Regions from separate parts of the Paenibacillus sp. FSL H8-0317 genome, predicted to be linked through region 3. Evidence: predicted binding sites of a transcription regulator. Region 3 holds the regulator's gene; each other region holds the start of a gene.

Evidence for each region. The regulator NrdR, encoded in region 3, represses ribonucleotide reductase genes. The targets are predictions, from matches to a motif close to AACACNATATATNGTGTT.
Region 1: the regulator NrdR is predicted to act here: its motif matches at 3,751-3,768, upstream of MHB43_RS11315 (adenosylcobalamin-dependent ribonucleoside-diphosphate reductase).
Region 2: the regulator NrdR is predicted to act here: its motif matches at 5,354-5,371, upstream of MHB43_RS30150 (anaerobic ribonucleoside triphosphate reductase).

What each region holds. Positions count from the first base shown of each region.
Region 1 covers NZ_CP150294.1:2,384,500-2,391,734, reverse strand. The annotation lists gene MHB43_RS11325 (flavin reductase family protein) at 1-89, opposite strand, end outside; gene catA (type A chloramphenicol O-acetyltransferase) at 321-968, shown strand; gene MHB43_RS11315 (adenosylcobalamin-dependent ribonucleoside-diphosphate reductase) at 1,051-3,690, opposite strand; gene MHB43_RS11310 (DEAD/DEAH box helicase) at 4,218-5,981, shown strand; gene MHB43_RS11305 (YqhG family protein) at 5,985-7,178, shown strand.
Region 2 covers NZ_CP150294.1:6,771,420-6,778,654, reverse strand. The annotation lists gene MHB43_RS30165 (glycoside hydrolase family 3 C-terminal domain-containing protein) at 1-1,711, shown strand, start outside; gene MHB43_RS30160 (methyl-accepting chemotaxis protein) at 1,785-2,624, opposite strand; gene nrdG (anaerobic ribonucleoside-triphosphate reductase activating protein) at 2,841-3,350, opposite strand; gene MHB43_RS30150 (anaerobic ribonucleoside triphosphate reductase) at 3,347-5,308, opposite strand; gene MHB43_RS30145 (histidine kinase dimerization/phospho-acceptor domain-containing protein) at 5,790-7,235, shown strand, end outside.
Region 3 covers NZ_CP150294.1:2,225,456-2,232,690, reverse strand. The annotation lists gene MHB43_RS10610 (S-layer homology domain-containing protein) at 1-2,131, shown strand, start outside; gene MHB43_RS10605 (IS30 family transposase) at 2,449-3,405, opposite strand; gene MHB43_RS10600 (bacterial surface protein) at 3,735-4,547, opposite strand; tRNA gene MHB43_RS10595 (tRNA-Ala) at 4,737-4,809, opposite strand; gene nrdR (transcriptional regulator NrdR) at 4,994-5,461, opposite strand; gene MHB43_RS10585 (alpha/beta-type small acid-soluble spore protein) at 5,578-5,799, shown strand; gene MHB43_RS10580 (lytic transglycosylase domain-containing protein) at 5,882-6,445, opposite strand; gene coaE (dephospho-CoA kinase) at 6,442-7,038, opposite strand; gene MHB43_RS10570 (manganese efflux pump) at 7,048-7,235, opposite strand, start outside.

The DNA of each region.
Region 1 (7,235 bases), 160 kb from region 3:
ACATTCTGAACTCCCTCATGACGTGAAGTCACCACCGCTACCATTCCAGGATAAGAATAAAATATGGGTTCTTCTATCGGCTGACGCATCTAATCCCCTCTCTTCTTCGTTATAAACACAACTTTAATTATAAAGTAAAGATGCTGGTTGAAAAAGCGTTTTGCAGAGGATTTCGCTATAAGCAACACATTCACTATCATGTTATACTGAGATGGTCAATTTCTAAAAATACGATACTGGGAATGTGATAGGATATGGTCAAATCAGTCAAATATACCTCCTAAATAAAGACATTATTCAAATTTAGGAGGTTATAACTTATGTTTAATTCAATCGTGTTAGATCAGTGGGATCGAAAGCCATACTTTGACCACTACTTGAATCAGGTCAGATGTACCTACAGCATAACTGCTAATCTGGATATCACGCTATTGATCACCAAACTCAAGCTTAAAGGATTGAAGTTCTATCCCGCTCTTATTCATATGATCTCTACGGTCGTCAATGCACACAGGGAATTTCGAACCTGTTTTGATGCCGAGGGGAAATTGGGCTACTGGGACGAAATGTCTCCGAGTTATACGATTTTTCATGAGGACAACAAAAGTTTCTCAACGATCTGGACAGCATTCCATGAAGATTTCGAGACGTTCCACAATCGTTATCTGGAAGATATGAAGAATTACAAAGATCACAAACAATTTGTTGCCAAACCCAATGAACCGCCAAATACATTTCCCGTTTCCAGCATTCCCTGGGTGAACTTTACGGGATTTAATCTGAATATTTACAATGAGGGAACCTACTTGTTGCCTATTTTCACGATGGGAAAATATCTTCAACAAAACGATAACGTCTATCTTCCCTTATCTGTTCAGTTACACCACGCCGTGTGTGACGGCTACCATGCTGGCGTTTTATTTAATGAATTGCAATCACTTGCAGATCGATGCCAGGATTGGTGTTAGTTAGCTAAATGACAAAAAGGCATTCCTGACTTCGTAATGGAGTCAGGAATGCCTTTTCTTTTTTACTTTTTCCAAATGCTATTTAATTGCACTTACTGTACCCACAGTTGCTGCATGTTTTGCATCCTTCCACATTCATCAGGGATGCCGAGCCGCATGAAGGGCATAAATCTCTCGATTCGATAAAGCTTTTCTGATCCTCCACTTTGGGATACGTGCTCTCCACTTTGTTCTGTTCTTGTACTGCTCCAGTTTCGTTCTCCTGCACATTGCTCTGTACATGACTTTCCAATGCTTTGGCGACTGCATCAGCAATCGATTCAACCCGGTTGGCTCCGAAGCCAATCGCGCCCGAACCACCGATTCCCTTGAGATGTTTGATCAACAGTTCAACCTTGTGCCCATGATCTCCGTATCGAAGGAACAGAGAGCATACTCGACCGAGTGCTTCAGCCATCGCAAACACGTCCGAGCCCGCTTTGCCCACGTTCAGGAAGATCTCACCCGGCGTTCCCTCCAGATCATTGATCGTAATGTAAGCCATCCCAAATGGCGTATTGATTTTGTATGTCGCACCGCGCAGTACTTGAGGACGGTTTCTGTATTGTTTATCCAGCACTGTAGAAGAGGAAGGGGGTTGCTCGGAAGAATGCGTGCTAACACCATCCTGGCTATTGGAAGTTCTATCACTTGCCTGTACTTCAGCATTATTCGGGTTTTCTATTACAGATACGACTGTCTTCTCTTCAGCTTCCGCCGTGTTCTGATCTTCAGCCTGGGTCGCTTCCTTCTTCGACGTGGACAACACCTGCACATCCCTGCTGCCGTCGCGATATATCGTTACTCCCTTGCAGCCTAGGTCGAAGGCCAGTTCGTACAGCTCAGCCGTGTCCTCCACTGTAAAATCAGCCGGACAGTTTGCCGTTTTCGAGATCGAACTATCCACCCATTGCTGAATGGCAGCCTGCACCCGGATGTGATTTTCAGCCGACAGATCCATCGCCGTTACATAATAATCTGGTAAGGCTTCACCCGGATGTTCATCCAGCCAATCTTGTGCAATCGGTACGAACTGTTCATCATAACCTAGACGGCTTTGACGGAAATACTTGAAGGCGAAATACGGCTCAATACCTGTTGATGTGCCCACCATCGTACCTGTACTTCCCGTTGGCGCTTGTGTGATCAGTGTGACATTTCGAATGCCCTGTTTACGAATGGCCTCTCCCACTTCAGGGTACGTCGCCACCATATTTTTCATGAATCCACTCTTTAAATACGGTTCAGCTTCAAAAGCTGGGAAAGCTCCCTTCTCTGCTGCAATCTCTGCCGATGCCAGATAGGCCTCCTTCGCCATGAATCCATACAGTTTATCCAGAAAAACAAGAGATTCAGGACTGCCGTATCGAATACGCAGCTTAATCATCAGCTCTGCCAGTCCCATCGTGCCAAGCCCAACCCGGCGTTCACGTTGTTGATTCAGTCTATTTTCCTCAAAATGATATGGTGTTGCATCGATGACATTGTCCAAAAATCTAGCCGAGATGCGAGTGGTTTCCGCCAGTTCATCCCATGCCACATCATGATTTGTTTCATCGTAGAATTTGGACAGATTAATGGCAGACAGATTACATACACCCCAGGCAGGCAGACCCTGTTCCGCGCATGGATTAGTACAGATGATCGGGTTAAAGTACCAGCTGTTGGACATCTGGTTATAGTACTCCATGAATACCACACCAGGCTCTGCCGATTTCCAAGCTGATTCAATAATAGTATGCCAGATTTCGCGCGCCTTCAGTGTACGATAGTGTACCACCGAATGACCTGCGGTTTTCCATTGCTCCATATCCCCGCTCCACTCGGTGTCGTAGTCCGGATCGTTTGTATCGGGGAAAACCAAGTCCCAATCACCGTCCTGCTTGACAGCCTCCATAAATGCGTTGCTCACACATACAGACAGATTAGCATTGGTCACCTGCCCCATCGTTTGTTTCACGGTAATAAAATCAAGCACATCCGGATGCCAGTCATTCATCATGAGCATAAGCGCACCTCGGCGGCTTCCGCCCTGTTCAATCAGTCCAGTCGTATAACTGAACAATCCGCCCCACGATACGGAACCGCTGGATGATCCGTTGACACCTTTCACCACCGCTCGGCGAGGACGCAAAGAGGACAAATTAATGCCAACACCTCCCCCACGTGCCATAATCTCCGTCATCTCGGTCAAAGTCTTCATGATGCCACCCCGACTGTCTTGCGGAGACGGAATGACATAACAATTGAAGAGTGTCAGCTCATCGCTTGCCCCCGCGCCCGCAGCAATGCGTCCTCCGGGTACTAACTTCCAATCCTCCAACACAGAGCGGAACTTGGACTCCCACGTTGCCCGCTGATCGGCTGTGGATTCGACAGAAGCCATCGCTTTGGCAAGACGGTCCCACATCTCTTCCGGTGTTTTTTCTATGTTGAGTGTCAATTTCTCCACTTTCGTCTCGATGATCTCTCCACTTCGAGTCCTTACCTGTACAAGCTGACCCTGACGTTCTATGATTTCGCCCACTTCCTTGGTTGGGAACTTTGGATCATCCTTCGTTAATACCAATACCACATCTCCGACCTTGGCATGATTCGAATCGGCGTCCTTCCAGGCGTATCGGTCCAGAAATATTTTTTCGCTGAGTCCTTCTAATGGGTACGATCGTTGGTTCGATTTCATCGCTACGTTCAACCTCCCGAAATAAATCTCCATTTTCACTATAAGAGTAAATTATGATAAAACACCACATATAGTGATATAAAACCAGTATATTACACCATATATTGATTTTCCATAAGACTTTTATCACAGACTTTATTTTATAGACTCCCCTGCTCGGACAAATTTCTTCACACACCCTCATACGCATGAATACGATATCTGTGAATTTTTTTGGGACAGAAAAAACATGTGCCTTTACTAAATTTCTGGGTTCAATATAAGTTAAACTAATCATTTGCACGTCAACGGAGAGGACAGAAAAAACCTGAAAAAGCGAAGCGTTCGCCTTTATCCCCGGATTTCCCCCTCCAGAAAAGGGAATCAAAGAAATCTGGGGATAACAGCGATTGGAAGGTTGTTCTGTCATCGTAGTGTTCGTGCAAATAAACTGTAGTTCAACTTATATAGTTATGAACTGACTCTCATTCGTCCATACTATTACCTACGAATAAAACGTCATCACGTATGGCAGGGGAGGAAACACCATGAACCGGAAAAACCCGCACCACACGAATCAACCTGTAGCCGAACTGCCCGTTCCGTTAGAATTTGATCGGAGCTGGATCAGTCAGTTGGAATCACGACTGGATAAAGGAGGTCCTTGGGGGGATTATCGACTCTTCCAACTGGGCATTCAAGCCGAAGAAACCAATCTGATTCCCAATTTTGACGAGATCCAGTGTTTGAAGCATCTACAAGGCCTTACTCCACTTCCTCATCAGATGGACACTGCACGCAGAGTATTATTTGAAATGTCAGGCCGTGCCATTCTCGCCGATGAGGTGGGTCTTGGCAAAACCATTGAAGCCGGTCTCATTCTGAAAGAATATATGGTTCGAGGTCTCGTATCCAAGGTACTCATTCTCGTGCCAGCGTCTCTTGTGCTGCAATGGGTACGGGAGTTGAATTCGAAATTTGGCATCCCTGCTATTGCCCAGAAAAAGGCCTATTCCTGGCAGAATGAAGTAGTTGTTGCTTCCATGGATACAGCCAAACGTGACCCGCATAAAGATATGCTGCTGAATACCGATTACGACATGATTATTATTGACGAGGCTCATAAGCTCAAAAACAAAAAAACAACCAACTATCAATTCATGCTGAAATTGCGCAAAAAGTATTGCCTTCTGCTCACAGCTACACCTGTGCAGAACGATATGAGTGAATTGTTCAATCTGATCAACCTGTTGAAGCCCGGTCAACTGGGTCGTCAGGGTGACTTTGCGGCCAACTTTGTTGTAGACAAACGGGTTCCGAAAAATCAGGAACAGCTTAAGAACGAGTTATCCAAAGTCATGATTCGTAACCGCCGCGGCGAAGGCCCCGTTCAATTTACCAAACGGAACGTCTCCAACGTGAATCTGCAATTATCGCCCGAAGAACAAGCGCTTTATGATGGTGTGACTTCCTTTGTCAAAGACCAGTACCAGGAAGCTGGCGGCAATCTGAGCAGCATGCTCTCCCTTGTTACATTGCAGCGTGAAGTGTGCAGCAGTCGGGATGCTGTATTCGTGACGCTCGTTAATATGTCGAAGAAACTTCCGCTGGACTCTCCCCTTCGGGACAAGATTTGGGAACTCGTTGCCCATATTAAAGCGATCAAGGAAAATACCAAAGCCGAGAAAACAATGGAACTGATTCGGAACATGAATGAAAAAGTAATTATCTTCACCGAATACCGGGCCACGCAGGAGTATCTGCTAAACTATTTCCGCAACAACGGGCTTACGGCTGTACCTTATCGGGGTGGCATGAATCGTGGCAAAAAAGACTGGATGATGGATCTCTTCCGCGGGCGTGTGCAGGCCATGATTGCAACCGAAGCGGGTGGTGAAGGCATCAATTTGCAATTTTGCCATCATATGATCAACTTTGATCTGCCTTGGAACCCTATGCGGGTAGAGCAGCGGATCGGCCGGGTACACCGGCTTGGGCAGCAAAATGACGTGAACATCTTCAATTTATCTACGACTGGAACCATTGAGGAACATATTCTGAGTCTGCTGCATGAGAAGATCAATATGTTTGAAATGGTGATCGGCGGGCTGGATGTCATTCTCGAACGGCTGGAGAAAAAGGAGTCTATTGAGAAAAGTTTGTACAAAATCATATTGGAATCACAAACTGATGAAGATATTCGCAGTAAAATGGACTCACTTGGACAATCGCTGAACTCCATTCAACGTGAGGTTGCCGATGAAGGCCCTGCCGTATCCGGGTTGTTAGATCTTCGCAAAGGAGGAAGCTAACTCATGACCATGTCTCCCCATGAAGTGCAGGCATATGTTCTCACCTATCTGGAAGCACTCGATTGTCAGATCATGGAACGTTCCCCTGCACATGTTACAGTCAAACTCTCGCCTGAGGCGGACAAAGCGTTGACCAATCGCCCCTATTATTGGGGATTCGTGGAACGAACCGGAGCACCCGCTGAGACGATGTCCTTTACATTTATATTTGATCCTGACAGTTATCAGCAGGCCATTGAAGCAGCAGAAGCCAAAGCTGCGCAAGCATCACCTCCTGTTGTGCCTAACCCTGCTGAAACGAATGGCATAACCAACGGTGGTCCTCAAGGCGAGCCACCAAAAGAAACTATTCTAGGCCGTTACTTCGGTATTACGCCATCACTGCCACAGCTGGGGCCAGGACGAATATTACGTGAAGAAGTGGTGTACGGCAGTCGCAGACTCCAGCAGATTTTCGGCGCTGCCCGTGAAGGCGGTGCCTTCGTGAACCTGTTCGAACAGGCTGCCAAACGGCAATTGCGGGCTACAGCGCCAGCCGTATATGAGCCTTGGCTTGGTGTTTGTTTCAAGGTGGAATTCGCCTGTGATTTGAAACGGGAGGAATTGCATTTTCTCGGCATCTCCCTTCGCTCGGGTGAAATTATAGAAAAATTCGGCACCAAGCTAAACCGACGTGACCTCAGTCCGAGACTTGCGGAGAACATGCATGTGCAGACAGCCAAAGTTTCGATATTTGATGCCGGAGCTGCTTTGGAATCTCATTTGACGAACCGCTTGCTGGAACTCGATTATAGCTGGGCCGAGAAAGCCCAAGAGCGGCTTGATCTGGAGCTGGACGTGTTGGACACCTACTATGAAGCGGTACTCCGAGAAGATACGCCTGAGGTAGAATCATCAGGTAAGATAACCTCAGACACGGAGAATGTCCATTCTAACCGCACGCCACCTGTAAAACTGAAAAAAGTTCTGGATATAACTAACGCTAAACCCATTGAAGCAGATGTAGAACTGGCGGCAGAAGTCGCAGTACCGATCGACTCCGAGGCAGATGCCGAAGAAGAGAAAACAAAACAGGCGGTAATAGATCGTGAAGCTATGAAATTGCAGTATGAGACACGCCGTACCGAGATGATCTGGCAATATGAACCCAAAGTGAAAGTGACTGCCATTAGCAGCGGCATGTTTCACTTAAGATAGACGAAGACACTACTTTTCCTGCAAATGCTGGCAAAAGTAGTGTTTATTCATGATCGG
Region 2 (7,235 bases), 2.8 Mb from region 3:
TGTGATTGGTCAATTGGGCGGAACGGTCTATCGTGACTGGTATGCAGGCACCATGCCGTATAACGTATCCCCGCTTGAAGCGATTCGTGGCAAAGTAGGCAGCGATAACGTATCGTTCAAGGATGGAAATGATCGTATTACGTTAACTTCCGTAGCCAATGGGAAGAAAATTGGACTGGCAGAAGGTGAAAAATCACCTGTGATTGCTTCGGGAGAAGCGGAAACGTTCATGGTGTCCAACTGGGGCTTCGGAAGTTATACATTACAGGCGGAAAGCAACGGCAAATATCTGACCACAGATGAAGAGACCGTAACGGCTTCCGCTGATGAAGTGTACGGCTGGTTTGTGAAGGAAGTATTCCACCTGTTGCCACAACAGGACGGAAGTGTAGGTCTAACCACTTGGAATGGCAAAACGGTGACTGCACCTAATGGTGGAAACGATGCATTTGCAGTGTCCGAAGACCTGAAAACCTTTGGCGCCACAGAGACATTCAAGCAGGATATTATTGTGAATGGACTTGAGGAAGCAGTAGCAGCTGCCAAGGCTGCGGAAACGGCAATTGTCTTTGTGGGTAATAATCCGCTTGTAAATGGTAAAGAAGAAATTGACCGTCCAAGTCTGGATCTGGCCGAATCCCAGCAACGTCTGGTTGAGGCGGTCTATGCCGCGAACCCGAACACGGTAGTTGTCATCGTGGGTAGTTATCCGTTCACATCGAATTGGGTTCAGGAGAACATCCCGGCGGTATTGTATACTTCACACGCAGGACAGGAACTGGGTAACGCAGTAGCAGACGTACTCTATGGCGACTATGCGCCTGCCGGACGTTTGAACATGACATGGGTACAATCAGCAGATCAACTGACCGACATCAAGGATTACGATATCATTCAATCCGGTCGGACATATCAATATTTTGAAGGTAATGTATTGTATCCGTTTGGACATGGTCTGACGTATGCAACGTTTAAATACAGCAATTTGGAACTTAGCCCAACTCAAGTGGGTACAGAGGGCAGCGTTACGGTAACTGTAGATGTAACCAATACCGGTTCAATTGCCAGTGACGAGGTTGTACAGTTGTACGTTCGTGCAGGCAAATCCCGGGTGAAACGTCCATTCAAAACGTTAAAAGGATTCCATCGTCTTCATATCGAAGCGGGAGCTACAGCAAAAGTCAGCTTCACCTTGCCTGTTCAGGAACTGGCCATCTGGGATGTAACTCGTGATCGGTATGTCGTGGAAAGTGGAACTTACTCTATTATGGTTGCCAAGTCATCCTCTGATGTTCAGCTGGTTGCAGGCTTGACGGTAGAAGGAGAGACAATCCCTGCTCGTAATCTGGCTGTGGCGACTCGTGCCGAGAATTATGATGCTTACCTGGGTGTTGATCTGGATGAGAGTAAAGAGGGCGGAAGTGCTGTCCATGTAGTTGGAGAGCAGGGATGGATTGCCTTCAAGGATGCCGATCTGGGTAGTGGGGTAGCAGCAATTGAAGCTCGTGTATCCGCAGAACAAGCAGGCGCTGTGTTGGAATTGCGACTCGGCTCTCCGGAGGGTACGCTCGCAGGACGTGTGGAACTGGCACAAGGTGAAGCCCAGCAGTGGTCTACCGTGAAGGCGGAACTCACAGGTGCAGCAGGTAAGCAGGATGTATACATTGTGCTGTCAGCAGGTGTACGCATCAGTCACTTCGAGATTCGTTAAGTCATATAGCTAATGATAAAGCCTCCGAATACATTCGGAGGCTTTAGTTTGTTGTTTGCTATTAAACGTATCTTTATTTACCGTCAAACGTAATCATTTTTTGCACAAATTGCTTCAATTGTTTGTTGGTTTCATTCAGTTGCTCAATTGTGTTCATAAAATTATTTACGAGTTCAGCCTGCTCTTGGGAGCTTGCCGTGATCTCCCCAAGTTCATTCTCCATGCCTTGAATGGATTGCCGAACTGAGAGAAGAGACTCTTCAATACGTGCCGTCGCTTCTTTGGTATCCACAGACAGTTTGCGAATTTCTTTGGCAACAACGCCAAAACCTGCACCTGCTTCACCTACACGAGCAGCTTCAATAGCTGCATTCAAGCCGAGCAGATTGGTTTGCTCGGAGATTTCACGAATGAAACTGGCGACCTGAGTGACATTGCCTGATTTCTGTACGGCTTGTTTGGAATTATTCCGGATCTCTTCGGTTGTGGCACTGAGTTCCTCGGAATGTGCAGCTACATGCTGTACACTGTCAATTAACTGGTTGGTCAGATTTTCGGTAGCATCCATGAGTTGTTGCAGCTGGTCCTGGTCATCCATACTGTAGAGCAGGTTAAACAGGGCGATGATTTCACCTTGTTCATTTTTAATGGGAATGAAAGCTACGTCAAAAGGAACACCGAACAAATCTTTAGGGTAGTGATCGAATCGTTTGACTGTACCGCCGTTGAGATTAGCAAAATTTCGATTTCCATCCAATAGAGGGTCGCCGGGTTGATAATTCAATTGCTTTAACGATTCGCCTGCTGAGAAATACAGGAATTTCTCATGATCAATAACGGACAGAGTTACATCTTGACGAATCGTATCTCGAAAGAAAGGCATACATGTAATTAATGCTTGAACAATATCCATATAAAAGATGATTCCTCCCTGGTTACCTTATGTAAGCGGTTAAATTTTAAATGCTAACTTAATAACTACCTATATAATATATCGTCATGCAATAGAGAAGGAAATAGAGAGAATGGATAAAACCTATTTCTTAAAGCAGACTGTTATACGCCAACAAGACACCAGTCCCCTGGGGACCCGTGCCTTGTTAGTTGTTGAGGGGAATAAAACCAATGTTTACCGCATACTGAGCTGCATTGTAACGATGGTTCGAGTGGCTAGTGTTGCACGGACATCAATCAAACGCTGGTTCCGGCTGCCGCGGAAAGGAAGAGAGACATCACGCTCCGCTTCAATATATCGACCGTCAATAATCACATCGCACAACCGGGCAAGCTCCGCTCTCGCAGGGTGGGTAATCAATTCTTCATATTCGAATCCCGTGTAAGCCCATACCGTCAGATCAGGACGTGCAGCGCGGAGCTGCTGAACCCAAGACGTACATTCTGCTGCCGAGAAAAAGGGATCACCGCCACACAACGTAACGCCATCCAGCAATGGATGGGTCGTCACTTCATGCAGAATCTGCTGCTGCCGCTCCTCTGTAAAGGGCTCACCCGCTCGAAAGCTCCATGAATCCGGACTGAAGCAGCCCGGACAGGCGTGACGACATCCGCTGATGAACAACACGGCGCGCAGGCCTGTCCCTTCATTCACCGATTCCGGGATGTAACCATACAGATTCACCGGTGCTTCACCCGATCCCGCACTTCGGCCTGCTTCGCAGCATTGAAGCGTACTTTGTAATCTCCAGTCAGATAACCCGTTACGCGGCGTAAACGCTGGAAATGCACATGGTTCTCGTGGGCTTCGCAGCCTGGGCATACATCTCCAATGACCCCTTCATAACCACATGCAGGGCAGCGATCGATCGGGTGATTAATGGAGAAATACCCGATATCCTGTGCCAGTGCATATTGCACGATCCGCAGGAAAGCTGCGGTGTTGGCTCGAACGTTCCCGTCAAGCTCCACATAGGAGATTGCACCCGCATTACATAACGTATGGAACGGGGCCTCCAGTTCAATCTTCCGATAAGCTGGAAGAGTATAGTATACCGGGATATGGAATGAGTTCGTATAATACTCCCGATCATTAACTCCAGGAATGAGGCCATAACGCTCTCTGTCGATCTTCGTGAATTTGCCGGACAACCCTTCAGCAGGCGTGGCAAACAGGGTGATGTTCAGGTTATGCTGCTCGCTCATCCGATCACAGAATTCTCGCATGGTCCGAATAATGTTCAATGCTTCACGATGTACATGAGTGTCCTGCCCATGATGACGCCCATAGAGAGCTGTCATACATTCCGCAAGACCGATAAAACCAAGAGATAATGTTCCATGCTTCAAAAGATCGGCAACCGGCTCGTTCGGGCCAAGCTGTTCCCCACCTTCCCATACTCCCTCCCGCATCATGAAGTCCGATGCCTTGGCAGGCTGTGCTGTCTGAATCCGGTACCGGTGCAGCAGGCCGGAAGCGGCATTATGCATAACCGACTCCAAAGCAGTATAGAATCCGGCCCGGTCAGCGACAGCTCTGGCACCTTGGCAGATGCCAAACCGGATGCCCAGTTTCACGAGGTTAATGGTGTTGAAGGACAGATTACCTTTACCACTTTGACGATTGCGACCAAATCGGTCAGCCAGTGTACGTGTGCGGCATCCCATGGTGGCGATGATCGTATCCGGATCTTCCGGATGATAGAAAGGCAGATTGAAAGAGGCATCCACATTGACAAAGTTGGGATACATCCGCCGGGATGAACAGGTGACTGCGAGGCGGAACAAATCATAGTTCGGCTCTCCTTGAGCCTGATTGATCCCCTGTTTGCACTGGAAAATATGTTGAGGGAACACGGGAGTCTCCCCGTTGCCCAGGCCACGGATGGTTGCTTCCAGCAACGAGCGTGATACCAACCGACCTTCTGCTGATGTACATAATCCATAGTTCAGTGAAGTGAATGGAATCTGGCCACCTGCACGACTGCTCATCGTATTCAGGTTATGAATCAGCGATTCAGCAGCTTGTCCTGTCTCCAGTTCAGTCTCTTCATAGGCGAAGGCATACGCCTGCGGGCACTGATTCTTCGCTTCGATGCTGTCCAGATGAAGCTGTTCATCCTCGAGCAGGGCATGCTCACCAAAGAGTCGTTGTCCTTTGCGGTAATGTTTGCGGAACGATCGCTGTACATAGGGAGCCAGATCCCAGTCGATTTTATTGGCTGACACACCGCCATATTGACTGTTCTGCTGGGATTGGAAGATGATCGCAACCAGAGCCATTGCAGACATGATTGTCTGAGGTGTGCGAACCGATCCGTTGCCTGTATTGAAACCCGCAGCAAGAAGACGGTCAAACGGGATAAAGATGCAGTTGGTCGTTCCAAGTGCATACTGGTCCAGATCGTGTACATACAGATCCCCATTCTCCACAGCTTGGGCAAGCTCTTCCGGCAACACATGACGCAGAGCATGCCACTTGGCTGTCTCCGAACCGAGCCTGCTCATCTTGCCGCTGAAGGAGTCTCCGTTCAGATTGGCATTTTCCCTCAGCGTATCGGCGTCTTCTGCGCCAATAATTCGTCTTCCCAGGTCGGATAATAGATCGGATGCCGGTGGAGTGGCATACTCAAGCATGTTCATGTAAGGTTCCTCCTAAAATGATTGAATATCATTCAATTTCCGTATAACACTATATGTAGATTCGTCTTATCCATTTATAAACTATATGTGGTTTTTTGGGTGTGATAATGGTCACATAGTTCACAGGACAAAGTGGACTTTCCTTTAATTGCTGTGGATAAAGGTTCCCAAAGTTTGAGTAGAAGCGTATAATTTCTAGTTATCCTGCAAGGATAATATCCGAAGTTGGACAAGATGGACTTTAATCAATCTGAAAAGGCGTTTTGCCATAATTTTTCGTTTGTTAATCCATCCGTTTAAGAACTGTTTTGACCGCAAATGGGCAATAAACAGGAAGTATGATTCTCTTATACAGCTACGGTGTTAATCATATAAGTATAGATTGTGACAGCTATTCGGATTTTTTGATGAACCCTTGTACGTGATTACACAATTATGATCTACAGATTAGATAGTGCAGCTAAGATAAAAGGGGTGGATCATGGGGACGGCAGAAGGCATTACGAGAGGCTTCTATGAAGATATAAAGGAAGCTGCGGCCCATATTGTAGACGTACTAAGTGGTATATTGAAGGTTAATACCATCTTTGTTGCTACGAATGACGGTTTGACGAATGTCATTCTTGAGGCGTTCAATCGCAAGGAAGAATTGATTGTAAAAGGTAGCGAACTTCCATTTGAAGATTCTTACTGCAGCTTGGTATTAAAAGATAAACATGAGAACCTTACAATCCAGAATACATGTGAACATCCGATGACAAGATTCATGGATGTCACGAGTGGGCTCGGCAATCGTTTCTTCGTGGGCGTGCCCATCATGCGAAGATCTGGCGAAACATTCGGGACCATCTGTCTGATGGATAATCCTGATTATGTAATCAGTGAAACCGACATGAAGACGCTGAAGGCGATGGCCGTATTCCTTGGCTATGTTGTGGACCTGGAGAGCACATTGCATCTTCAGGAGCGTAAATTGAGTGATTCGGAACAAATGCAACAGCAACTCCAGGCAGAGAAAGAACGAGCTGAATCGGAGGCCATGACCAAATCACAGATGCTCAAGCTGATGAGTCATGAGATTCGCAATCCGTTGAACGGCATTTTGGGACTGACTGATCTGATGCGTACACCGGATATGCCTGAGGAGCAGTCAGAATATGTGAATATGATTGAGACGAGCGGCAATATTCTGCTTACTTTGTTGAACAATATGATGAATTTCAACATCAATGAGGCAGGTAAAACGGTTATACATGATGATCCTTTCGATCTGGTAGGTACAATTGAGAATACGGTCTATCTTTATGCGGGAATTGCGGCTGGCAAGAACATTGAGCTGGGATTGAATCTGGAGCTGAATGTGTCGCAAGTATTCGTTGGTGATGAGATCAAGATCGGACAGCTGCTTGCACATGTCATTCAATACGCTCTCGATTCAACGCGTGAGGGCTCCGTCCTGATCACGGCAGTGGTGAACGGAGAAGACACCGAAGAGACGGGTACACTTCTGCTCAAGGTGAATTACACAGGTCAGACGTTATCGGATAAGAAGATGCAAACCTTTAACAGCCAAGAAGAGAAGTTGAATATCCAAAAACTGATTGGAAGTAATCTGGGTCTGGCTGTAAGCCAGAATCTTGCCATTCTCATGCATGGCCGTATTCAGGTGAGCAGTGTGAAGGAAAATGAGACGGAATTCAACATATCCCTTCCGTTACGCAGATACTGGGAGTTACCTCAACTCGCAAGTGTTCAGCAACGGTTAAAAGGGAAAAAGGTGTTACTTGCCAAGGACCCTGACATTTTGCAAGGCGTCTCTTCCCTGATGCGTAGGTGGGAGATGGATGTACACATGACCTCGAATCTGACATTAGCGCATGATTGGATCAACGAAGGATTCATGCCTGATGTAGCCGTTGTGGATATG
Region 3 (7,235 bases):
ACGCGGCGGCACAAACGCTGCGACAGACCAAAAAGCGGCCATGAAATCCGCCAATGGCTCGGTCGCTCTAATGAAAAAAATGGAGAAAAATCCTGACAAGTACGCAAGCCATGTACTGAATATTTCCTATAATGGCGTATCTGTTCCCTCAACAGAGAATGTTAAGAAGGTCATAGACGCCCTGATTGCCAGCGGCGAAGTAGACCCTAATCGTGTTTACGCAGCAGGCTTTTCCTGGGGCGGCCAGTATACGAACAACTTAGTTAACAGCCATCCTGGCTTCTTCGCTGCCGCCGCACCTATGGCCCCGGTAAGCGGTTCACCGAATGCTAAGGACAATGACGCTCACAACAATCTGGCCTATTGGATGTTTGTAAATGCTCATAACGTTGCAGGCTACCAGACTAACCTCAATAACTTCATGAATAACAATATGCCGAAAATGATCAACGCGAGGGCTTCGCGCTTTGAGAGTAATGAGGTCCTTACGTGGCCCTACAATCAATTTGATCAGCCGAATCTGAGGCCGAATCCGGCCAACACACCTGTTCTGGCTGATTACATAGCGCACGAAGTTGAAGCGGCGGTTCTTTACAACCAGATAACTATGGGGGATTGGAGCATAGCTCCCACGGCGCAGTCCTCTAACTTGCCGGTTTGGAACAATGACTACACAGACGTCTTTGATTGGATGTTCTCGCAGAGAAAACCGGCCCTCCCCGGTGCTCCGAGCGGCTTCAAGGCGACAGCCGGTGACGGACAGGTCACATTGAGCTGGACTGCTCCTGCTGACGACGGTGGCAGTACGATATTGGGCTACAAGGTATGGTATGGCAACGTGACGCCGGTCACACTGGATGCGGCGGAGACCAAATATACCTTTAAGAACCTGACAAACGGCCAAGGCTACAGCTTCACGATCATCGCGGTGAACGCAAAGGGCAATGGCGCGGAGATCAGTGCGACGACGACGCCGATGAAGACGACGACTCCCACTGTGCCTGATTCTGGAGGCAATACGGGCAACACCGGAAACACCGGAAATACCGGCAACATCGGTAATACGGGCAACACCGACAATACGGGCACCGGGACAGACGATGGAACGTTGAAGTCGACCTACACAGTGAATACACCGAAGGATAAACCCGCGGTCACAGACAAAAACGGCAACACCACCCTCCCCGGTGGCGGCGAGATTGAGACCAAAGGCGGGACGAAGATTAAGGTGCCCGAAGGCACAACGATAGACTCAAACGGTAAGGTAACCATTCCGGCAGACAAGAGCCCCGAAGTGACACTACCCGGCGGCAACAGCACAGTGACCATTTCGGGAGGATCGACGATCGCGAGCGACGGTACGGTTACAGTAGGCGGCAACGACACGCATGTGACCCTGCCCAACGGCAACCGTGTGGATATTCACGGCGGATCGAAGATACGGAGCGGCGGAGCGGTTGTGGTAGGACCGAGCGGCGCAAAAGTTAGCTTAGATAACGGCATGTCGCTGAACATCCGTGAGGGTACGGAGCTGGCGTTTGATGACGCCACCCCACTGGGCTTCCTCGTGCTATCGGGCAATCCTTTCAGGGATGCCAACATGGACGACTGGTTTTACAACGATATAAATTTCGCCTACACATACGATCTTTTCAACGGCACGACGTCCACAACGTTCTCACCGGGCACCGCAATGACGCGTGCAGCGTTCGTGCAGGTACTGGCCAATCTTGAGGACGTAAATCTCTCCAGCTACACAAGTTCCCGCTTTAGCGACGTGACGGACGGACAATGGTACACCGCGGCAGCCGAGTGGGCAGCCGAAAAAGGCATAGTAAACGGTACAAACGCAAACCTGTTTGACCCCAATTCGCCGTTAACGCGCGAGCAGCTGCTGGTGATACTGTACAACTACATGAAGTACAAGGGCTATGAGCTCCCTGAAAGCCACGCTAAGTCCTTCACGGACGAGAGTGAGATCAGCTCTTGGGCATTGGAGGCCGTTCAGGCGCTGCGGGGCATCGGCATTGTATTAGGCAAGACGGACAACTTTTTTGCCCCCAAAGCCACCGCCACCCGCGCCGAAGTAGCCACGATCTTTGTAAGGTTCGTTGAATATCTGGCTAAGTGAAAGCGTATACAGAATTAAGGTGACCCCTCCCGGCTGGACAATATCTAGCCGGAAGGGCTCCTTGTTTTCAAACTGCACTTTTTTTGTCCAACCTCCTCCCATACTCACAGCCAAAATAATTAGGCAGATGAATAACTTCTGCACTCCCACAGAAAACCATCTCATGTGTTAATTTCCCCTCATCGTTAAACTGATTGGTATCCTTTTTTTGTCATTATATGTCGAAAATGCTCACACGAGAAGTGTATTGGATACCACCCTATTACTCAACTTAACTCTGTCTTAATTCTAGATTTACTTTAAGAATTGACAGATTGTCAAACCAAGTGCGACAGTTCCTCTGTGAAAGATTCGTGAGCGGTTCTCCAACCCAAGCATTTTCGTGGTCTGTGGTTTATTAGATCTAGTGAACTGGCAAGATCTTCATCCTCGACTTGAGCGAGATCGGTGCCTTTCGGGAAAAACTCTCGAAGCAATCCATTCGCATTCTCATTGGAACCGCGTTGCCAAGACGAATATGGATCAGCAAAATAAACGTGCAGGTCATGGCTTGTTTCCAGATTGGCATAGCATGCAAACTCCTTTCCCCGGTCAGCCGTGGCTGTGAGGAAAGTGCCTGTGGGATACTGTGAGATGGCTACACCAAGCGCAATTTCCATAGACAGAGCAGTGCGATCAGGCATGAGAATGGCGGTATATAGACGGGTTTTGCGTTCAATGAGCGTGGCTATGCATCCTTTACTTTTCCCACGACTAGATACGACGGTATCCAGTTCCCAGTGCCCAAACGTTTCACGAGAACGAACCTCTTGGGGACGATCCGAAATGGATCTGCCAATGGCAAATTTACCGCGAGTTTCTGCGGGTTTCTGACGCTTTCCTTTGTGCCGAAGAACCTGTAACGTGCCTTGAACCAGTCGACCTGCGTAGATCCAGCGATAGATCGTTTTGAAGGATACTGCTTGCAAGCCTTCGGTACGGAAGCGTTGATTGATCTGTTCCGGAGACCACGTTGCCTTCAGTTTTTCCTCCAGTGAAGCAGCTAAGGTGCTTGACCATTTACCTGAAGAAACAGAGGATTGACGACGCTTCTCATAAGCGTTCTGAGCGTGTTCTGCCTGATAGGGATACGATGAATTAGCACGATCTAGTTCGCGGCAAATCGTGGACGAATGTCTCCCCAGTTCTTTTGCAATAGCTCTTGAGCTTTTGCCTTGTCTGTGGAGGATTTCTAGCTTGCTGCGTTCGATTATGCTAAGATGTGAATAACTCATGGACTGATTCTCCTTGTGTGAATGCTGGTGTGGTAACTTTCATTCTACACGAATCAGGCTGTGAGCCATTTTTTTATTTCAGTAGGGTGTCGCACTTCATATTACAATCCGTCAATTTAAAAAAGAATATTAGTATCTTCGCTCCTTCTCTTGAAATAAGTTCAAGAGTTTACGGAGTATCGTGGTTCGTTAACACAACAAAAAAACGCCATCACATGACGTGATGGCGTTCTTGACTATGAAGCCTAGGGGGATCGAACCCCTGACCTCATCGCTGCGAGCGATGCGCTCCTCCACGATTGTTATTCAAGTAATAATAAAAAAGATGTTTATTGGGCTGTATTATACTCACTCACTTCAAAGTTTAAGATCTTATTAAAAATCACATAATTTTTACGACTCTTGAACGGCCCCTTATTGTTATCATGTTTATCAATAGCATAGGAAGCTGTACCACTTCCAGCTTGTTTGTTCTCATACCAGGCAATAAAACTTTTGACCTCTTCCATACTCAGATCGAACTCCTTCTCAAGGCCAGTATCCATCGTAACCACCAAAATAGCACGACCACCGTTTGGTTGTTCTGGTTCTGGTTCTGGAGTTGGTTCTGGAGTTGGTTCTGGTGTAGGAGCCGGAATTAACGCTCCACTACTACTAATATCGATTGCGCTCAGAACAAAATCCGTTGAGTCTTCTTTTTGATATATCAACGTTACTTGATGATCTTTATTATCTAATCCAGTTTTTTGGAATAAAAGCGTATCAGTTTGGGCATTTCCATAAGCAGAAAATAAATATGTAGTTTCATCAATCTGAATTTTCATAACTTTAGATTTATTCATATTTCTTGATCCAATTACTCTTAGTTTATCTCCCTTAAACCAAAAAGAAGCCGTTGCCTCATTTGTCAATGCAGCGGATGCAGAGCCTGTACTATACAAAGTGTTATCATACTTTGTCCATGTTCCTGTGTAGGTGATTAGGGGATTTCTGTCAACAATTCGACTCCACCCAGCTTCGGCCTGTTTTAATTGGCTACTTCCAACAGTAGCGGCCAAAGCTTCTTTTTGAAATCCAAAAAATGTTATAGCCATAATTACAATCAGGCTACTCAATCCTATCTTCTTCTTCCAGTTCTTCACTAACTTTCATCTCCTCAGTGTATGTTATTAATCAATTATATATTAAACAAGGGTATACATATAGTCTGTTATTTTTAATAAACATAAGAGTTATTGAATAATATCCGATCCTTATACCTTTACTAAGTGATAGTCCCTATTTTCACATCAAAAAAACGCCATCACATGACGTGATGGCGTTCTTGATTATGGAGCCTAGGGGGATCGAACCCCTGACCTCATCGCTGCCAGCGATGCGCTCTCCCAGCTGAGCTAAGGCCCCAGGATATGAAATAGATAACTTGTCAGCACTGCTACGTTCCACAGGCGACTCCTATATCATATAAAATCCAGCTTTCGCTGTCAATCACTTTTTCAAGATCCAAAGTGCTTGGAGAAGAACAACCGATTTCTCTGGTACACACGGACTGGAACTCCAGACTGCTCTTCTCCCTTTTCCCACTTCACTAATCCTCCAGATCGTCTTTGGACAACAGGGATTTCAGTTCTTTCATGAACATATTGATATCTTTGAACTGGCGGTAAACCGACGCAAAACGGACATACGCCACTTCATCGACTGGAAACAACTGTTCCATCAATAGCTCACCAATCTGGCGACTCTCCACTTCAGCATCGGCTGTATTACGCAGCGATTTCTCCACTTCAGATACCATCATCTCCAGGGTCTCTACGGAGACTGGACGTTTCTCACAGGCACGAATAAGCCCGCGGAGAATCTTGTCCCGGCTGAACTCTTCCCGGCTACCATCTTTTTTAATGACAATCAGTGGAGTCTCCTCAATCATCTCAAACGTTGTAAATCTTCGGGCACACTGCTCACACTCACGGCGACGACGAATGGATTTTGCCTCGTTGGCCGGACGCGAATCAAGCACTTTGGTACCCATATAACCGCAATAAGGACACTTCAACTCAGATCACTTCCCACGTTTTACTTTTTACCACATATTCCCTGTCTTGATTTTGTAATGAAAAATGCATTGCCGACACATAATACTTTTACCAACCCGCGAGGAGGTGAACAGCAATGGCACAAAGCAATGGTAACTCCAACAACCTGGTGGTAACTAAAGCTTCCGCAGCACTCGAGCAAATGAAATATGAAGTTGCTCAAGAACTCGGAATCAGCATCCCACAAGACGGATACCAAGGTAACATGACTTCTTACGAGAACGGTTCGATCGGTGGATACATCACGAAGCGTCTGGTAACAATTGCAGAACAGCAATTGGCAGGTCAATACCAATAATATCTGCATCGTAATACGCTACACAGAGGAGCATGGAGCGGCCGGTGATTAACCGGCCTGCTCTGTGCTTCTACTTATATACTTAGAACGTATTATAGATCTTTACATACTGATTATAATAGTAAATGACTCTTTGTACATAGTGACGCGTCTCACCAAACGGAATATCTTTCACCGTATCGAACGAGCCATCCCACACACCATCTCTGAGCCAACTGTTCACTTTGCCTGGACCCGCATTATAGGCAGCGATCATGACCGCTTCATTGCCATCGAATTGATCGGATAGATTCCGCAGATACCATGTGCCTAATTGAATATTTCGTTCAGGCTCGTGCTTCAATTCCTCCAGCGAAGTGTCGGGAATTTTGGCTTGTTCCAGTATCCAATTCGCCGTGTCCGGCATCAGTTGCATGAGCCCAATGGCACCTCGCTTGGATTCCTTGCTTGTCTTAAAATTAGTCTCCACCTTGATAATGGAAGCAATCAGAAACGGATCAACCTCATAACTCTGAGATTGGGCACGGATCTCTTCCTTATAATGTATGGGATAGAACCATGCCATCCAGTTTGTATTCAGAAATAACACCAGTACAAAGGACACAAACATCAACAGCAGTACACGTTTCTTACGCAATATTCTCATAACAAACCCTTAGGCCGTAGATATGAGTCAATTTGCTGCTCCGTCGCAGACCATAAGCCACTGTTATCGATGACAATGTCTGCCAGCTGTTTTTTGCGCTCAATATCCATCTGTACATCCATTCGAGCCTCGGCCTGTGCTGCAGTCATTCCATCCCGACTCATCAAGCGATCTCGTTGTACCGATCTCGGGACATATACAACCATGACTTCCTCGAAACCGTCCTCCAGACCTGATTCGTAGAGCAAAGGAATATCAGATACCACAAGTTTATCCGGATACTGCAACGCGTATGCAGCAGCCCGTTCACGCATCTCTCTTCGGATCGCCGGATGTGTGATCGCCTCCAATGCCTTTCGTTCCTCTGGTTGTTGAAAAACAATACTTCCAAGCTTTTTCCGATCCAGTGTTCCATCTTCGTTCAGTATGGCTTGTCCAAACCGCTTAACAGCGGCGGCCAACACGGGATGCCCGGGCATCATAACTTCCCGGGCAATAACGTCTGCATCGATGAGCAACGCTCCCTTACTGGCGAGATAGGCGGAAACACTGCTTTTGCCTGTCGCGATCCCGCCGGTTAAGCCTATATTCATCGTTTCACCTCATAACAGCTTCATTATTCCCATAATCATTAACATTAGCGCTGGCAATACAGACAGTCTTCGCATCCAGCGCAGAGCTGAGAATCGTAGGCCAACCTTCATGCCGAGTGACAGAAACGCTCCACTAAACAGCGCAATAATGAGTGCCGTCCACAGTGTAGGGAATCCTAGAAGTGCCGCTCCCAATC